DNA from 4 places in the Kluyvera sp. NPDC087067 genome. Region 3 is predicted to be linked to each of the others. Evidence: predicted binding sites of a transcription regulator. Region 3 holds the regulator's gene; each other region holds the start of a gene.

Region 1 (4,366 bases), on a different contig from region 3:
AGCTGACCACAAAGCCCGCCAGAATGCCGCCAATCGCCACCTTGAGGAACTCAACCGTGGCGCCGCCAACGGTAAAGATCATCGTACCCATCGCCACCGCGACGGCAAACTTCAACGACACCAGGCCGGAGGCGTCGTTCATCAGCGCCTCACCCTGCAAAATGCCCATGATCTTTTTCGGAATGCGCCCTTCACCGACAATACCGGAGAGCGCAACCGCATCGGTTGGCGAGAGCACAGCCGCCAGCGCGAACGCCGGAATCAGCGGAATGCCCGGAACAATCCAGTAAATCAGGAAGCCAATCCCGACGACCGTCACCAGCACGAGCGCCAGCGCTAGCCCGAGGATCTCCCTGCCGTGCTCAATAAACTCGCGCGTGGGCGTCTTCCAGCCATCCGCAAACAGCAGCGGCGGGATGAACAGTACGAGGAACAGTTCGGGGTCGAATTCAACATGCAAACCGAATGTCGGCCATGCCAGCATGGCACCGATGGCAATTTGCATTAAAGGAAGTGGGATCTGGAAGGGCAGTACGCGTGTCACCACCCCGGAGAGCGAAACCACAAGGGTCATAATAAGTATGGTAAAGAATATTTCCATGCGTTCCCTGTTTGCTGCGTTGTCACAATTATTCAAAACATGAAGCGTCGTGCTTCTTATTATACGGTCTCCAGAGTAACGCAAAAGCAAACAAGAAGTGGCTGAAAATAGAAAAAAAGTGTTGGTACGTACTGCTTCAGGATGACAAACAAAAAACCCGCCAGTTGGCGGGTTCTCTGTACAACGATGGTCGATTAAATCGCCCAACCACCGGCATAGAATACAACCAGTGCCACCGCAATAATCACGGTGCCGATGTTCAGTTTGCGCCATTCACCGGAAACCACGCGACCGATAACCAGCGTCGCGAAGCCAATCATGATGCCGGTAACGATGTTACAGGTCAGCACAATCATCACCGCCGTGATCAGGCCAGACATGGCATCAACGAAGTCATTGAAGTCGATGCGCGCCACGTTGCTCAGCATCAGCAGGCCGACGTACATCAGCGCAGGAGCGGTCGCGTAGCCTGGAACCAGGTAAGACAGCGGAGAGAGGAACAGGATCAGCAGGAACAAGACGCCAACGGTCACTGCGGTTAAACCGGTTTTGCCGCCAGCCGCCGTGCCCGCTGCGGATTCAATGTACACCGCCGCTGGAGCCGCACCGACAACTGCGGAAAACACGCTGCTCAGGGAGTCAGTGGTCAGCGCTTTGCCGCCGTTGATGATCTGGCCGTCTTTATCCAGCAGATTTGCCTGACCGGCCACCGCACGGATAGTACCGGTGGCATCAAATACCGCCGTCATTACCAGCGCCAGCACGCTTGGCAGCACGATAGGGTTCAGGGCGCCCATGATATCCAGGCTACCGATCAGCGAGTTGCCGTTGTCATCGCTCAGGGATGGCATAGCGAAGATGCCAGAGAAGTGCACGTTGGGATCGAAAATCAGGCCAACAATGGAAACACCGATGATGGTCAGCAGGATCCCGCCCGGCACCTTCAGTTTTTCCAGTCCGATAATGATCGCCAGGCCAATCAGCGTCATGATAACCGGGAAGCTATCGAATTTGCCCAGCGCAACCGGCAGACCTTCAATCGGGTTTTTAACAACCATCCCCACGCCGTTTGCGGCAATGAGCAGCAGGAACAGACCGATACCGATACCGGTGCCGTGCGCAATGCCCTGCGGCAGATTGCGCAAAATCCAGCTACGGATCCCAGAAGCAGAAATAATGGTAAACAGCACACCCATCAGGAAGACCGCACCCAGAGCAACCGGGATGCTAATCTGCTGACCCAGCACCAGGCTAAAGGCGGTGAAGGCAGTCAGTGAAATGGCGCAGCCGATGGCTAAAGGCAGGTTTGCCCACAGCCCCATAACGATCGAACCCACGCCAGCGACCAGACAGGTCGCCACAAAGACCGCGGCTGGCGGGAAGCCCGCTTTACCCAGCATACCCGGAACCACAATGACCGAGTACACCATCGCCAGGAAGGTCGTAAGACCGGCAACAATCTCCTGACGAACGGAGCTACCACGTGCAGAAATTTTAAACCAGGCGTCTAACGAACCGCCGGTACGCGCTGAAGGCGTAGACATAGAAAACATCCCCTGAGAGTTTTTATCATTCGTTCGTCTGCGTGGTGGAACATCCACTGCCAGTTAAGCGTCATCTCCTTGTGCTACATTGCGGCAATAGGGGAGCCACAAAAAGCAAACGATTAACTCCGCGCAGACAAAACGATAATCGGAATTCCTCATTTGTGCGTTTGCGCAATGAGGTGAGCCTGTGGTTTTCGACGTAAGATGCGTCCGAAAATTCGAGGCAAACGATTATCTGGCTTTTATACCCTCTTTTTCAACAGAAGTTTGCCGTGCTTTATCAAAATTAACGATTGCCGATGAAGAATTCACCAACCCATGCGCAAACGTTATCGTTAATGCGCAATATGGCAACATTTCTGTGGCATAAATGTCGCAAGTTATTCGTCCTCTAACAGACGCGCGCCGGTACCCTCTTCACCTAATTTATCGCCCGGGTTACGCAACGGGCAGTCGCGCAATGACATACAGCCGCAACCGATGCAGCCGTTCAGCTGGTCGCGCAGCGCTTCCATGGCGTGGATACGTTTATCGAGTTCTTCGCGCCATTGGGTCGTAAAATGCTTCCAGTCTTTTGGCCCCAGCGTGTGGTTTTCCGGCAGAACGCGCAGCGATTCCCCGATGGTGCTGAGCGGGATCCCTAACCGCTGGGCAATTTTGATAATCGCCACGTAACGCAAGACATCACGCTTATAGCGCCGCTGATTGCCGCTGTTTCTCGTGCTACGAATCAACCCTTTGCTTTCATAAAAATGCAGCGCCGAGACCGCAACGCCAGTTCGTTTCGCTACTTCACCCGGCGAAAGCAGCGTTTTTATTCTCGTCGATTTTTTTTCCATAATCCGCTTTACCTCAAGTTAACTTGAGGAATTATACTCGCCCACAGAACAGAAATCGACGCGAAAATAGACAACGGGGAGAGCCTTATGTCCCATCGGGAAATTATTCAGACGCTTATTGAATGGATAGATGAACATATCGAGCAACCGCTTAATATCGATATCGTGGCCAAAAAATCCGGCTATTCGAAGTGGTATCTGCAACGGATGTTCCGCACCGTGATGCATCAAACGCTGGGCGATTACATTCGTCAGCGGCGCTTGCTGCTTGCGGCGGAAGCGCTACGCACCACCCAGCGCCCCATCTTTGATATCGCGATGGATCTGGGTTACGTCTCGCAACAGACGTTCTCCCGCGTGTTCCGCCGCGAGTTCGACCGCACGCCAACGGCGTATCGTCACCAGATTTCCGCTTAACTCTACTTTTTGCTGTCGTTGCCCATGGCGCGACAGCATCCTTCCCACCGTTTTACGCAGTGAATAAGCTGACAAAAATCCTGCGCCTGCCTCTGGTGAATAAAACATCAAACGTGATATAGTTCACAAAATAGAATGAAACAGAAACAGTGTTTCATCTCATTTTGATGCCTTCAGATAGCCAGAGCGCCTCGTGCCTCAGTAAACATCGCGCTGTCAGGGCAATGTCTTGTTTATCTCTGAGGATAAGGTTTCATGGTTTCTATTACCGCAGGCGTCGCGCTGCTCCGTTGGCCGTTAACCAGCGCAGTACTGATGTTCATTGCCAGTACCCTGAAAATTCAACTTCGTAAATCAGACTACGCCGGGCTGGCGGTGATAAGCGGGATGCTGGGCGTCGCCGCTGCCTGCTGGTTCGCGACGGGCCTGTTGGGGATTACGATGGTGGATATTGCGACCATCTTTAATAACATTAAAGATGTGATGGTTGAAGTGATGAGCCATGCGCCGCCTGAATGGCCGGTGCCGATGTATTGAGTGCTGATGAGACTGCTGAAACCCTGGTTCATCAGGGTTTATGCCAGTATTCGTTGGTCACAACCAGATAATCCTTTCCCATACTTAGATAAATAAGGCAATAGATTAAATTGTCATGTCTGTAAATTTTACTGGCCATAAGTAGCTCCGTATCACCATCTTAGTAGCCATCAACTCACATCCAAGGACACTGGTTTATAGTAATACTGTTTTTAGTCAATTATATCTTATAAACCATAAATTTCTTACCATTCATAATTTTTCTGTAGTTGTATTTTTGAAGTAAACATTAATAATATAAAACAACATATTTTCAACATCCACTACCGGCATTAAACCCACTAATAAGTTAACAACTCACCTCATCCATTTCTTTTTCGTTAAATGGCATAACTTATCCTTTTTATCATATTCATATATGTATG
Region 2 (4,366 bases), on a different contig from region 3:
ATCAGGAATGTATTCAGGCGTCCATCAGCGGTAACGGTCAGGCCAGCAGCGCAAAGTGCGATCCGATCCTCAAAGCCTCGCGCTGAGCGTCTGGCCGAAAAACCACCTGCCCGGTATTAAAATTATTCATATAACCGGGCATCAAAGTTAAGCCATGCGCCCATCCCGAAAACGGAATTATTTGCCTGGTGTGGCGGTTCGTAAAATTGTGTATTACGTTTAAATCACACGTACTTACCCAATGGCATTCACATGAACTCAATCCGTTATTTTGATTTTGGCGCATCACGCGACCTCATGTTGCTCATCGCGCGTATCGCCCTCGTGCTGCTGTTTATCCTCTCCGGCTATCCCAAAATGCTCAACTTCGACGGGACGGTGCAATATATGGCATCAACGGGCGCGCCGATGCCTTCGCTGGCAGCGATTATTGCCATTGTGATGGAGGTTCCGGCGGTGATTCTGATAATCCTCGGCTTCTTTACGCGTCCGCTGGCGGTGATTTTTGTTTTCTACACCCTGGGGACGGCCGTTATCGGGCACCATTACTGGGATATGACCGGTGATGCGGTGATGCCGAATATGATTAACTTCTATAAAAACATCAGTATTGCAGGCGGTTTCCTGCTGCTGGCGATTGTCGGGCCGGGAAGAATTTCGCTGGATAGACGTTAAAACAAAAAGTAGCCCGGCCGAGCGCAGCGACGCCGGGAACAGCCCCGGGGGCGGCGTAAACGCCTTGCCCGGGCTACATTTTACAAGCCATAAAAAAGGCCGCTTTCGCGGCCTTTTTTGCATCTTACGGTTAGCGATTACGCGTAAACCGGGAAGCGTGCGCAGATATCCAGCACTTTCGCTTTGATACGCTCAATGTTGGCTTCATCATTGATGTTGTCCAGCACGTCGCACATCCAGCCAGCCAGCTCTTTCACTTCCGCTTCTTTAAAGCCACGACGTGTTACCGCAGGCGATCCGATACGGATCCCGGAGGTGACAAACGGGCTCTTAGGATCGTTTGGTACGCTGTTTTTGTTGACGGTAATGTTTGCGCGGCCCAGTGCGGCATCGGCCTCTTTACCGGTCAGGTTTTTGTCGACCAGATCCAGCAAGAACAGGTGGTTTTCAGTACCGCCAGAAACCACTTTGTAACCACGGTTCAGGAACACTTCTACCATCGCTTTGGCGTTTTTCGCTACCTGCTGCTGGTAAACTTTGAACTCTGGCTCCATCGCTTCTTTCAGCGCCACCGCTTTTGCCGCGATAACGTGCATCAGTGGGCCACCCTGCGCGCTTGGGAACACGGCGGAGTTCAGTTTTTTGTACAGCTCTTCATCGCCACCTTTTGCCAAGATCAGGCCACCGCGTGGGCCCGCCAGGGTTTTGTGAGTGGTGGTGGTCACAACGTGAGCGTGTGGAACTGGGTTCGGGTAGACGCCTGCGGCAATCAGACCGGCAACGTGTGCCATATCCACGAACAGATATGCGCCGATGCTGTCAGCGATTTCACGCATTTTTGCCCAATCAACCACGCCGGAATAAGCAGAGAAACCACCGATGATCATTTTCGGCTTGTGTTCCTGCGCCTGCTTAGCCATGTCTTCGTAGTCAATCTTACCGGATTCATCGATACCGTAAGGCACGATGTTATACAGCTTACCGGAGAAGTTAACCGGGGAACCGTGGGTCAGGTGACCGCCCTGCGCCAGGTTCATCCCCAGAACGGTATCGCCCGGCTGCAGCAGCGCGGTGTAAACCGCGAAGTTAGCCTGGGAACCGGAGTGTGGCTGGACGTTAGCGTAGTCTGCGCCAAACAGTTCTTTGGCACGATCAATAGCCAGTTGCTCAACGATATCAACGTATTCGCAACCACCGTAGTAGCGCTTGCCTGGGTAACCTTCAGCATATTTGTTGGTCAGCTGAGAGCCCTGCGCCTGCATGACGCGCGGGCTGGTGTAGTTCTCGGAGGCGATCAGTTCAATGTGCTCTTCCTGACGTACTTTTTCTTGCTCCATAGCCTGCCATAACTCGGCATCATAATCGGCAATGTTCATTTCACGCTTTAACATCCGCATCTCCTGACTCAGCTAACAATAAAATTTGACCTGAAAAAGGCAGTCCTGTGGGACAACGGCGAACAGTATAACTGATTAGTTGTGCGATAACAGGTCTTGACAAACGAAATTACGCAAACGTTTACCTCCAAGCCATACAAGGGGTTGAGGAATAAAGACCTTCCACAGGCATACGGATTTCTTTTCAGGATTGTGATGTGAATAATTCATGTTGTAACTGCATTAACGCAATATGACAAAGAACCATTTACAAAGCGGGGGTATTTTTATAAGATGCATTTAACATGCAACAATAGATAACATTTAAAGGATGCCTGCCATGCTAGATGCTCAAACCATCGCCACCGTAAAAGCCACCATTCCACTTCTGGTCGAAACCGGCCCAAAACTTACCGCCCACTTTTATGACCGGATGTTTGCCCATAACCCGGAACTGAAAGAGATTTTCAATATGAGCAACCAGCGCAACGGCGACCAGCGTGAAGCGCTGTTCAACGCCATTGCCGCTTACGCCAGCAATATTGAAAACCTGCCAGCCCTGCTGCCAGCGGTCGAAAAAATTGCCCAGAAGCACACCAGCTTCCAGATTAAACCTGAGCAATACGACATCGTAGGCGCTCACCTGCTGGCGACGCTGGATGAGATGTTCAGCCCGGGCCAGGAAGTGCTGGATGCATGGGGCAAAGCGTACGGCGTACTAGCGGGCGTGTTTATTAATCGTGAAGCGCAGATTTATCAGGAAAGCGCCAGTAAAACGGGCGGTTGGGAAGGCACCAGAGCGTTCCACATAGTGAAGAAAACGCCGCGTAGCGCGCTGATTACCAGCTTCGAGATGGAGCCGGTCGACGGTCAGCCGGTTGCTGACTATCGTCCCGGACAATATCTGGCCGTCTGGTTGAAGCCAGAAGATTTTGAATTCCAGGAAATCCGTCAATACTCGTTGACCCGCAAGCCAGACGGCAAAGGCTACCGCATTGCGGTGAAACGTGAAGATGGCGGCCAGGTCTCCAGCTGGCTGCATAATCACGCGCGCGAAGGCGATACCGTCCATCTGGCGGCACCAGCCGGTGATTTCTTTATGGATGTGGCAGACCAAACGCCGGTTACGCTGATTTCCGCAGGCGTGGGCCAGACGCCGATGCTGGCAATGCTCGATACGCTGGCGAAGAATCACCACACCGCTCAGGTTAACTGGTTCCACGCGGCAGAGAACGGTGATGTACATGCGTTTGCCGATGAAGTCAGCGAGCTGGGGCGTTCATTGCCTCACTTCACCGCGCACACCTGGTATCGAGAACCTACCGCGGTCGATAAGGCAAAAGGCGCGTTCGAGAGTACAGGTCTGATGGATTTGAATCGGGTGGAAGGTGCAATCAGCGATCCGGCAATGCAGTTTTATCTGTGCGGCCCGGTAGGCTTTATGCAATTTGCCGCCAAACAGCTGGTGGGATTAGGGGTGAAGAACGAGAACATTCATTACGAGTGTTTTGGCCCGCATAAAGTCCTGTAATTGTGATGCCGGATGGCGCTGCGCTTATCCGGCCTACACACGCACGACGCGGATTAGATAGCCGCGTCGTCTTCTTCGCCGGTACGAATACGGACTACGCGCGCGACGTCAAAGACAAAGATTTTGCCATCGCCGATTTTACCGGTCTGCGCGGTGCGGATAATGGTGTCGACGCAGGTATCGACGATATCGTCGCTCACCACGATTTCAATTTTTACCTTCGGCAGGAAGTCGACCATGTACTCCGCGCCACGATACAGTTCGGTGTGACCTTTCTGACGACCAAAGCCTTTCACTTCCGTTACCGTCATCCCCGTTATACCTACTTCCGCCAGCGCTTCACGGACGTCATCAAGTTTGAAGGGTTTAATAATCGCATCAATTTTTTTCATGGTGTTCCTGTCGTTTTTTTTCGCGTAACCGGTTGCTCACCGTATCATAAATCAGTCGTATGTACGGTGCTACTCTTTAAAATCATTAGCGTCCAGTTCATGGCGCGAGAGCAATTTATAGAATTCGGTACGGTTACGTCCGGCCATTCTGGCGGCATGAGTGACATTGCCTTTGGTGATTTGCAGTAGCTTGCGCAGATAGTTGAGCTCAAACTGATTGCGCGCTTCAACGAAGGTCGGCAGCGCCGTATTTTCCCCTTCTAGCGCTTGTTCAACCAGCGCGTCGCTGATCACCGGCGACGAGGTCAGCGCCACGCATTGTTCGATAACGTTAACTAACTGACGCACGTTACCCGGCCAGTTTGCCGCCATCAGCCGCTTCATGGCATCGG
Region 3 (4,366 bases):
CGCGGCGCGACAGCCGTAGCCGCCAATCAGGAACGCGATCGTCTGCGGAACGTAGCTCAGGCCGATAACGGTTGGGCTATAGCCCATCTCATGCAGAATAAACGGCGAACCCGTTAACCATGCGAAGAAACTCGCCGAGCAGGCGGCGTAAATCAGAACGTTACCGCGATAGTCTTTGCTGCGCAGCAGGCGCATAAAGGTCAGTTTCTCTTCGCTGGTGGGGCTTTTCTTATGTGCGGGCTTCAGACGCAATGCCGGTAGCATCAGCACCAGGGTAATGATAAATAATGCCGCGAAAATAGCCTGCCAGTCGAAATGGACCAGTAGCCAGCTCCCCAGAAGCGGGGCGAGGGCAGGAGACAGGCCAACCAGCGGCATTATGGTGGCGAAGATACGGTTTGTGCGCTGTGCGGGATAATAGTCGGTGACCATTGCCTGCCAGGTCACGGCAGCCGCGCAGACGCCGACCGCCTGCACGAATCGCAGCACCAGCAGAGTCGTCCCGTCGCGCACCCACAGCATCCCCAGGCAACCCACGGCAAAAATAGTTAAACCGGTCAGCAAAATAGGCTTACGCCCATAACGGTCAGACAGCGGCCCCCATAACAGCTGGGCAACCGCAAAGCCTGCAAGGAACAGACTGAGGCTGGCGCTCACGGCGGAGGCCGGCGTTTGCAGGTCTTCCTGAATGGCCGCAAAGGCCGGCAAATACATATCTGTTGCCAGAAAACCCAGCACGCTCAGCCCTGCTAGCCAGACTAAAAATCCTTTCCCCGGTTGCATAATACGACCTTTCTATCATCAATAAACAATGCCGCAGAGTGTAGAGAGTGCATTGGTGGTTGTGAAACGCTAATATTTGAGTCATGGATTCAAAATTTTTGCAGGCAGAAAATGTGGTCTGAATATTCTTTGGAAGTGGTTGATGCCGTGGCGCGTAACGGTAGCTTTAGCGCGGCGGCGCAGGAGCTTCATCGCGTGCCTTCTGCTGTGAGCTATACCGTCCGCCAGTTAGAAGAATGGCTGGCGGTGCCGCTGTTTGAACGGCGCCATCGGGATGTGGAACTTACGCCTGCGGGCGTTTGGTTTTTGAAAGAGGGACGGTCTGTTATCAAAAAAATGCAGATCACCCGTCAACAGTGTCAGCAGATTGCCAACGGCTGGCGGGGGCAACTGGCTATTGCGGTAGACAACATCGTTAAACCGGCGCGAACGCGACAGATGATTGTAGATTTCTATCGTCATTTTAACGATGTCGAGCTTATCGTTTTTCAGGAGGTATTTAACGGCGTGTGGGACGCGCTGGCGGATGGTCGCGTGGAATTAGCGATTGGTGCCACCCAGGCTATCCCGATTGGCGGACGTTTTGCTTTTCGTGATATGGGGATGCTTAACTGGCATTGTGTGGTTTCCCATGCCCATCCGCTCGCCCAAATGGACGGGCCGCTCAGCGATGATGTGTTGCGCAACTGGCCCTCACTGGTGCTTGAGGATACGTCTCGTTCATTGCCTAAGCGCACCACCTGGCTTCTCGATAACCAGAAAAGAGTGGTTGTCCCCGATTGGGCATCTTCGGAAACGTGCATTTCCGCAGGGCTATGCGCGGCAATGATCCCCGGACATCGGGCGCAGCCGTGGCTTGATAGCGGTGAGTGGGTCGCCTTAACCTTAGAAAATCCGTTCCCGGATGCCGCCTGTTGCCTGACCTGGCAGCAAAGCGAAGCCTCGCCGGCGCTAAGCTGGCTATTAGAGTATTTAGGGGACAGTGAGACGTTAAACGATGAATGGCTGCGGACGCCGGAATAGGGCGTCCGCATAGGGACTTAACGGCGATAGTCGCGGAACGGGCCGTCAGCCACGGAGCGGCGCTCGATGAGGCGTGGATGGACCTCAATTGACTGCGACTCCTCACGCTTACTGACGATACGATCCATCAGCATATTGAAGGCCGTTTCGCCCAGCGAGTCTTTTGGCTGGTGAATCGTCGTCAGCGCAGGCGTAAAGAAGCGAGAGTTGCGCACGTTATCGTAGCCGATAAGCGAGATGTCCTGAGGAACACGAAGCCCCATTTCATCGGCTGCACACAGCGCGCCCATTGCCATCACATCACCGCCGCAGAAGATTGCGGTGGGGCGAGGGTGCTGGGACAGGATTTGCTGCATTGCGCGATAGCCTGATTCTGGCTCAAAATCGCCTTGCACAATCCAGTTGGCCGGGACGTTAATCATCGTCTCTTCCATCGCTTTCATAAAGCCTGCCAGGCGGCCCGCGCCGGTGTTACGCTCCAGCGGCCCTGGGATAACGCCGATATCACGATGCCCACGTTCCACCAGGTAACGACCCGCCATATACCCGCCTTCAAAGGCGTTATCAATGACTGAGTCAGTAAAGTCGGCTTTGGCTTCACCCCAATCCATAACCACCATCGGGATGTTGCGATACTCTTCGAGCATCGACAGCAGCGATTCCGGGTACTCAGAACACATCACCAGCAGGCCATCTACGCGCTTTTGCGCCATCATTGACAAATACGCGCGCTGCTTTTCCAGATTGTTCCACGCATTGCCAAGGATCAGGGTATAGCCTTTCTCAAAGCAGTTCTTCTCAACGGCTTCGATGATTTCAGCAAAGTAAGCCGCCTCGCTACTGGTTGCCAGCAAACCAATCGATTTGGTGTGGTTAACCTTGAGGCTGCGCGCGACGGCGCTTGGCGAGTAGTGCAGCTCTTTAATCGCTGCCCATACCGCTTCACGCGTGTCTTCAGCGACAAAACGGGTTTTGTTAATAACATGTGATACGGTTGTAGTGGAAACGTTTGCGCGCTTCGCTACATCTTTAATTGTTGCCATTCCATCTCACTCCAGACCCTGGCCTGCCCCTGAAAATACCGAAAGGAAAACGTTTGCCTTCACACACCCTGGTACAATCTTGCAGATTGCATTTCGCCGGGAAAACGATACAGGACGACAGGAGGGGGTCAATGGCCGGTTCGCTTATAAATAAGCGTCGAATTTTGACTTATCCTGACGCAAAGTGGAAGAACAAAAACCATCATCCTGCTAAATCTGTGAAGATTTTTGCGATTAAGTGTGCAAAAATGATTAAACGCAGTTTTACTGTGGTAATCAAAAGGAGAAAAATTGATGAGCACCGACCTTAAGTTGTCACTCGGTACTACCTTCGTTGCGCTCGCGCTGATCGTCGCGGCGGCGTTTACCGCGATATTGCATTAATCCCCCTGTGAGGGAGCATTCGCTCCCTCTCGTTTTATTGTTATCCAAATAGCAATAATCTTTTGCTGTTTTGTACACTTCTGTTTTTCTGTGATTGCTGTCATGCTTTTGCCCCATGTTGTCATGCCGCGTACTGCGTATGGCTTAGCGGAGCTTTTGTATGAAAATGAATTTTCCTTTATTGGCGTTAGCCATTGGGGCTTTTGGTATCGGCACCACCGAATTCTCGCCGATGGGACTTTTGCCGGTTATCGCGAAAGGGGTTGATGTTTCCATTCCTGCCGCCGGTATGTTGATAAGCGCCTATGCCGTTGGTGTGATGGTAGGCGCGCCGCTAATGACCCTGTTGCTTTCGCATCGCGGTCGCCGTAATGCGCTGATTTTCCTGATGGCTATCTTCACCCTCGGCAATGTGCTGTCGGCGTTCTCGCCGGACTACACCACCTTAATGGTGTCGCGTATTATCACGAGCCTTAACCATGGTGCTTTCTTTGGCCTGGGTTCAGTGGTTGCGGCAAGCGTGGTGCCAAAGCACAAGCAGGCCAGTGCGGTTGCAACCATGTTTATGGGGCTGACCATCGCGAATATCGGCGGTGTGCCTGCTGCAACCTGGCTTGGAGAAACCATCGGCTGGCGTATGTCGTTTATGGCCACCGCAGGGCTTGGCGTAATCGCTATTTTAAGCCTGTGGTTCTCGCTGCCAAAAGGTGGAGCGGGGGAGAAGCCGGATGTGAAACGCGAACTGTCTGTGCTGGTGCGTCCGCAGGTGCTCTCTGCGCTGTTGACCACGGTACTGGGGGCAGGGGCAATGTTTACCCTCTATACCTATATCTCTCCGGTATTGCACACCATCACTCATGCCTCGTCAGGTTTTATTACCCTGATGCTGGTGCTGATAGGCGTGGGCTTCTCTATCGGTAACTACCTGGGCGGTAAATTCGCTGACCGCTCCGTGAGCGGAACGTTGAAAGGTTTCTTGCTGCTGTTAATGGTTATCATGTTGGCTATTCCGTTCCTTGCGCAAACGCAGTTAGGGGCGGCGGTGAGCATGGTGGTATGGGGGGCGGCAACCTTTGCGGTGGTGCCTCCGCTACAGATGCGCGTGATGCGCGTGGCGCATGAAGCTCCGGGCC
Region 4 (4,366 bases), on a different contig from region 3:
GTGCCAGCCTTTACCGGCCTTGGCGCACCGTATTGGGATCCGTATGCGCGCGGGGCGATTTTCGGCCTGACGCGCGGCGTGAATTCAAACCACATCATCCGCGCAACGCTGGAATCTATCGCCTACCAGACGCGCGATGTGCTGGAAGCAATGCAGGCTGACTCCGGCATTCGTCTGCACGCCCTGCGCGTGGATGGCGGCGCGGTCGCCAACAACTTCCTGATGCAGTTCCAGTCCGACATTCTGGGCACGCGCGTTGAGCGCCCGGAAGTGCGCGAAGTGACGGCGCTGGGCGCAGCCTATCTCGCCGGTCTGGCCGTCGGTTTCTGGCAGAATCTGGATGAGCTACAGGAAAAAGCGGTGATTGAGCGCGAGTTCCGCCCAGGCATTGAAACCACCGAGCGTAACTATCGCTACAGCGGCTGGAAGAAAGCGGTGAAACGCGCATTGGCGTGGGAAGATCACGACGAGTAATCACCGAGCCTACCCGGGGTCGGCGTAAACGCCTCGCCCGGGCTGCATCTACGGTAGCCCGGCCGAGCGCAGCGACGCCGGGACGGGCATCCAATCAACCAAACATCGGCAGCATCAAATACAGCTTAATCACCAGCGCATTGACGATATCAATAAAGAACGCCCCCACCATCGGCACCACCAGGAACGCGGTATGCGATGGGCCAAAACGCTCGGTTATGGCCTGCATATTGGCAATAGCCGTAGGCGTAGCGCCCAAACCAAAGCCACAGTGACCTGCCGCCAGTACCGCTGCATCGTAGTTTTTGCCCATCAAACGATAGGTGACAAAGATAGCGTACAGCGCCATCGCAAGCGTCTGCACCGCGAGGATAACCAGCATCGGCAACGCCAGATCCGCAAGCTCCCACAGCTTCAGGCTCATCAGCGCCATCGCCAGGAACAATGACAAACTCACGTTGCCCAGCACCGACACCGCGCGTTCAAAGACGCGGTAAAAGCCCATCAGCGCCAGACCATTACTGAGGATCACCCCAACAAACAGCACGCAGACAAACGTTGGCAGCTCAAGCGCCGTCCCTATCAGCAGTTGCGCAATCACCTTACCCACCGTCAGGCAAATGGCGATAAGCGCGATGGTTTCAATCAGCACCAGCGAGGTGATTACTCGCCCAACGTCCGGTTTTTCAAACGCGGTCGGCACTTCCTGGTCATCCGGCGTCCCGTTTGGCGATGAAGAATGCTTCACCAGATAGCGCGCCACCGGGCCACCAATCAACCCACCGAGCACCAGACCAAAGGTTGCGCACGCCATCGCCACTTCGGTGGCATTGGTAAAACCGTAGCGCTCAATAAACAATTTACTCCACGCTGCCCCGGTACCGTGACCACCGGACAACGTGATGGACCCCGCCAGCAGACCCATCAAAGGATCAAGCCCCAGCAGCTTCGCCATGCCGATGCCCAGCGCATTTTGCAGCAACAACAACCCCACAACCACAACCAGGAACATCCCCACCACTTTCCCGCCTGAACGCAGGCTGGCAATGTTGGCGTTAAGTCCGATGGTGGCGAAAAAGGCCAGCATCAACGGGTCTTTTAACCCCATATCAAAGTCGATTTCCCAGCCCATGCTTTTCTTCAGCACCAGCAATGCCAGCGCCACCAGCAGGCCACCCGCAACGGGTTCGGGGATTGTGTATTTCTTCAGGAAGGGGACGTTCTGGACCAACTGTCGTCCGAGCAGCAACACCAGCGTTGCCGCGACGAGCGTTGATAAGGTATCAAGATGAAACATAAGTGCAGCTCCTTACTAAACGCATGATCCATTCATACGCGACAAATTTCCGATGTCGTGAGCGCCTCATCATGAGGCGTCGGCGCAAAGTGTAAGCAAGAAAAGGAAAAAAGTGATAGAAAAAGGGACTATTTCTCATCAATTTCGTTAACCCATCCCACTTAATACGTAGGTTTTATCAGGTTATTTGCCGCAATATTTTGTCGCACACCTAAGCAACCGATTGCTTTTACCAGCCAGTCCGCTAAAATCGCCACTTTTCCGACACGAGATGGCCTGAAAAGATGTCCGCTAACACCCTCGAACACGTCGATGCGCAACCGGTTGCGCAGAAGCACAACAGCGAATTAATTTACCGTCTGGAAGATCGCCCGCCGCTTCCGCAAACCCTGTTCGCCGCCCTTCAGCACCTGCTGGCGATGTTTGTCGCGGTGATCACCCCCGCGCTACTGATTTGCCAGGCACTGGGGCTGCCCGCCCAGGACACCCAGCATATTATCAGCATGTCGTTATTCGCCTCCGGTGTGGCATCCATCATTCAGATTAAAGCCTGGGGCCCGGTGGGCTCAGGTCTGCTGTCGATTCAGGGCACCAGCTTCAACTTTGTCGCCCCGCTGATTATGGGCGGAACGGCGCTGAAAACCGGCGGCGCGGATGTCCCTACTATGATGGCGGCACTGTTCGGCACGTTGATGCTGGCGAGCTTCACCGAAATGGCTTTATCCCGTGTGCTCCATCTGGCACGCCGGGTGATCACCCCGCTGGTGTCGGGCGTTGTGGTGATGATTATCGGCCTGTCATTGATTCAGGTGGGTTTGACTTCCATCGGTGGTGGCTACGCGGCAATGGCGGACAACACCTTTGGCGCACCGAAAAACCTGCTGCTGGCAGGCGTGGTGCTCGCGATTATCATTCTGCTTAACCGTCAGCGTAATCCCTACCTGCGCATCGCTTCACTGGTGATTGCGATGGCGGCAGGCTACCTTGTGGCCTGGGCGCTCGATATGCTGCCGGCGAATACCGCGCCAACCAACGGCAGTCTGATTATGGTTCCAACCCCGCTCTACTACGGTTTGGGCATCGACTGGAGCCTGCTGCTGCCGTTGATGCTGGTGTTTATGATCACCTCGCTTGAAACCATTGGCGATATCACCGCCACCTCCGATGTTTCTGAGCAGCCGGTTTCCGGCCCGCTTTATATGAAGCGACTCAAGGGAGGCGTGCTGGCAAACGGGCTTAACTCCTGCGTGTCCGCCATCTTCAACACCTTCCCCAACTCCTGCTTCGGGCAGAACAACGGCGTGATTCAGTTGACCGGGGTTGCCAGCCGTTACGTTGGTTTCGTAGTTGCATTGATGCTTATCGTGCTCGGCCTGTTCCCGGCGGTAAGCGGCTTCGTCCAGCATATTCCAGAACCGGTTCTCGGCGGCGCAACGCTTGTGATGTTCGGCACCATTGCCGCTTCCGGTGTTCGTATTGTCTCCCGTGAAGCGCTGAATCGCCGCGCGATTCTGATTATCGCGCTGTCACTGGCCGTCGGCCTTGGCGTTTCCCAGCAGCCACAAATCCTTCAGTTCGCCCCGGACTGGCTGAAAAATCTGCTCTCCTCCGGCATCGCCGCCGGTGGGATCACGGCAATTATTCTGAACCTGGTCTTCCCGCCAGAGAAAGAGTAAGCCCCAAGCGGCAGTGGCCTTGTCCACTGCCGCTGACATCGAATTAAACGATTCCTGCCTTGAGCATTGCGCACAAATCATGCATAACAGGTTTATGTGCCCTTCTCAGGATGGAAGATCATGAAATTTCTTGGAAAGCTGCTTATCTGGCTACTGATCGCCCTGCTGCTGGTGATACTGGCCTTTTACTTTGCGCTGCAAACACGCTGGGGCGCACGTCAGATGAGCCACTGGCTTAGCGATAACAGTGCCTATCAAATCACCTTTGAGGCGATGGATCATCGCTTCTCATCCCCTTCGCATATCCTGCTGAAAAACGTCACCTTTGGCCGTGATGGCAAACCTGCAACGCTGGTTGCCAAAGATGTTGATATCGGCCTGAGCTCGCGCCAGATAACCGACCCGCTGCATGTCGATACCATTTTATTGCAGGACGGAACGCTGAATCTCTCGCCGTCAAATGCGCCGCTGCCGTTTGCCGCCGACCGTTTACAGCTAAGAAATATGGCGCTGAATAGCCCAGAAACCGGCTGGGAGCTCAGCGCTCAGCGCGTTTCAGGCGGGGTGGCGCCTTGGTCACCGGAAGCCGGTAACGTGCTGGGGAAAAAAGCACATATTCAGATGAGCGCGGGCTCGCTGTCGCTGAACGGCGTCCCGGCGACCAACGCTTTAGTTGAGGGTGATATTAACGGCGGCGAAGTCACATTAACCACCGTCGGGGCCGATATGGCGCGCGGTTCGCTGACCGGCAACGCCCGGCGTAACGGCGACGGAAGTTGGGTGGTGGACAACTTGCGCCTGAACGATATCCGTCTGCAAAGCGACAAATCGCTGCTCGATTTCCTGGCACCGTTGACGACGGTTCCTTCTCTCCAGATTGGCCGTCTGGATGTGACCGATGCCAGCCTGCAAGGCCCGG

What was found. Region 3 encodes PurR, which represses purine synthesis genes. Its sites were predicted from a motif close to CANGCAAACGTTTGCNTG; they were not measured.
Region 1: a site for PurR is predicted at 2,369-2,386, ahead of ACIPDS_RS16880 (NCS2 family permease). Genes of this name have one in related genera too.
Region 2: a site for PurR is predicted at 2,183-2,200, ahead of glyA (serine hydroxymethyltransferase). Genes of this name have one in related genera too.
Region 4: a site for PurR is predicted at 1,984-2,001, ahead of ACIPDS_RS14830 (NCS2 family protein). Genes of this name have one in related genera too.

Annotation. Positions count from the first base shown of each region.
Region 1 covers NZ_JBIUZS010000006.1:276,633-280,998, forward strand. The annotation lists gene ACIPDS_RS16875 (Na+/H+ antiporter) at 1-601, opposite strand, end outside; gene ACIPDS_RS16880 (NCS2 family permease) at 796-2,145, opposite strand; gene soxR (redox-sensitive transcriptional activator SoxR) at 2,529-2,987, opposite strand; gene soxS (superoxide response transcriptional regulator SoxS) at 3,075-3,404, shown strand; gene ACIPDS_RS16895 (YjcB family protein) at 3,660-3,941, shown strand; gene ACIPDS_RS16900 (hypothetical protein) at 4,299-4,366, opposite strand, start outside.
Region 2 covers NZ_JBIUZS010000008.1:193,121-197,486, forward strand. The annotation lists gene chiQ (ChiQ/YbfN family lipoprotein) at 1-86, shown strand, start outside; partial or broken gene ACIPDS_RS19120 (hypothetical protein) at 86-166, opposite strand; gene ACIPDS_RS19125 (DoxX family protein) at 253-675, shown strand; gene glyA (serine hydroxymethyltransferase) at 813-2,066, opposite strand; gene hmpA (NO-inducible flavohemoprotein) at 2,392-3,582, shown strand; gene glnB (nitrogen regulatory protein P-II) at 3,636-3,974, opposite strand; gene glrR (two-component system response regulator GlrR) at 4,044-4,366, opposite strand, start outside.
Region 3 covers NZ_JBIUZS010000001.1:695,907-700,272, forward strand. The annotation lists gene punC (purine nucleoside transporter PunC) at 1-783, opposite strand, end outside; gene punR (DNA-binding transcriptional activator PunR) at 895-1,806, shown strand; gene purR (HTH-type transcriptional repressor PurR) at 1,824-2,849, opposite strand; gene ACIPDS_RS03380 (YnhF family membrane protein) at 3,144-3,233, shown strand; gene ACIPDS_RS03385 (MFS transporter) at 3,394-4,366, shown strand, end outside.
Region 4 covers NZ_JBIUZS010000005.1:230,755-235,120, forward strand. The annotation lists gene glpK (glycerol kinase GlpK) at 1-474, shown strand, start outside; gene gltS (sodium/glutamate symporter) at 569-1,771, opposite strand; gene ACIPDS_RS14830 (NCS2 family protein) at 2,056-3,447, shown strand; gene ACIPDS_RS14835 (AsmA family protein) at 3,568-4,366, shown strand, end outside.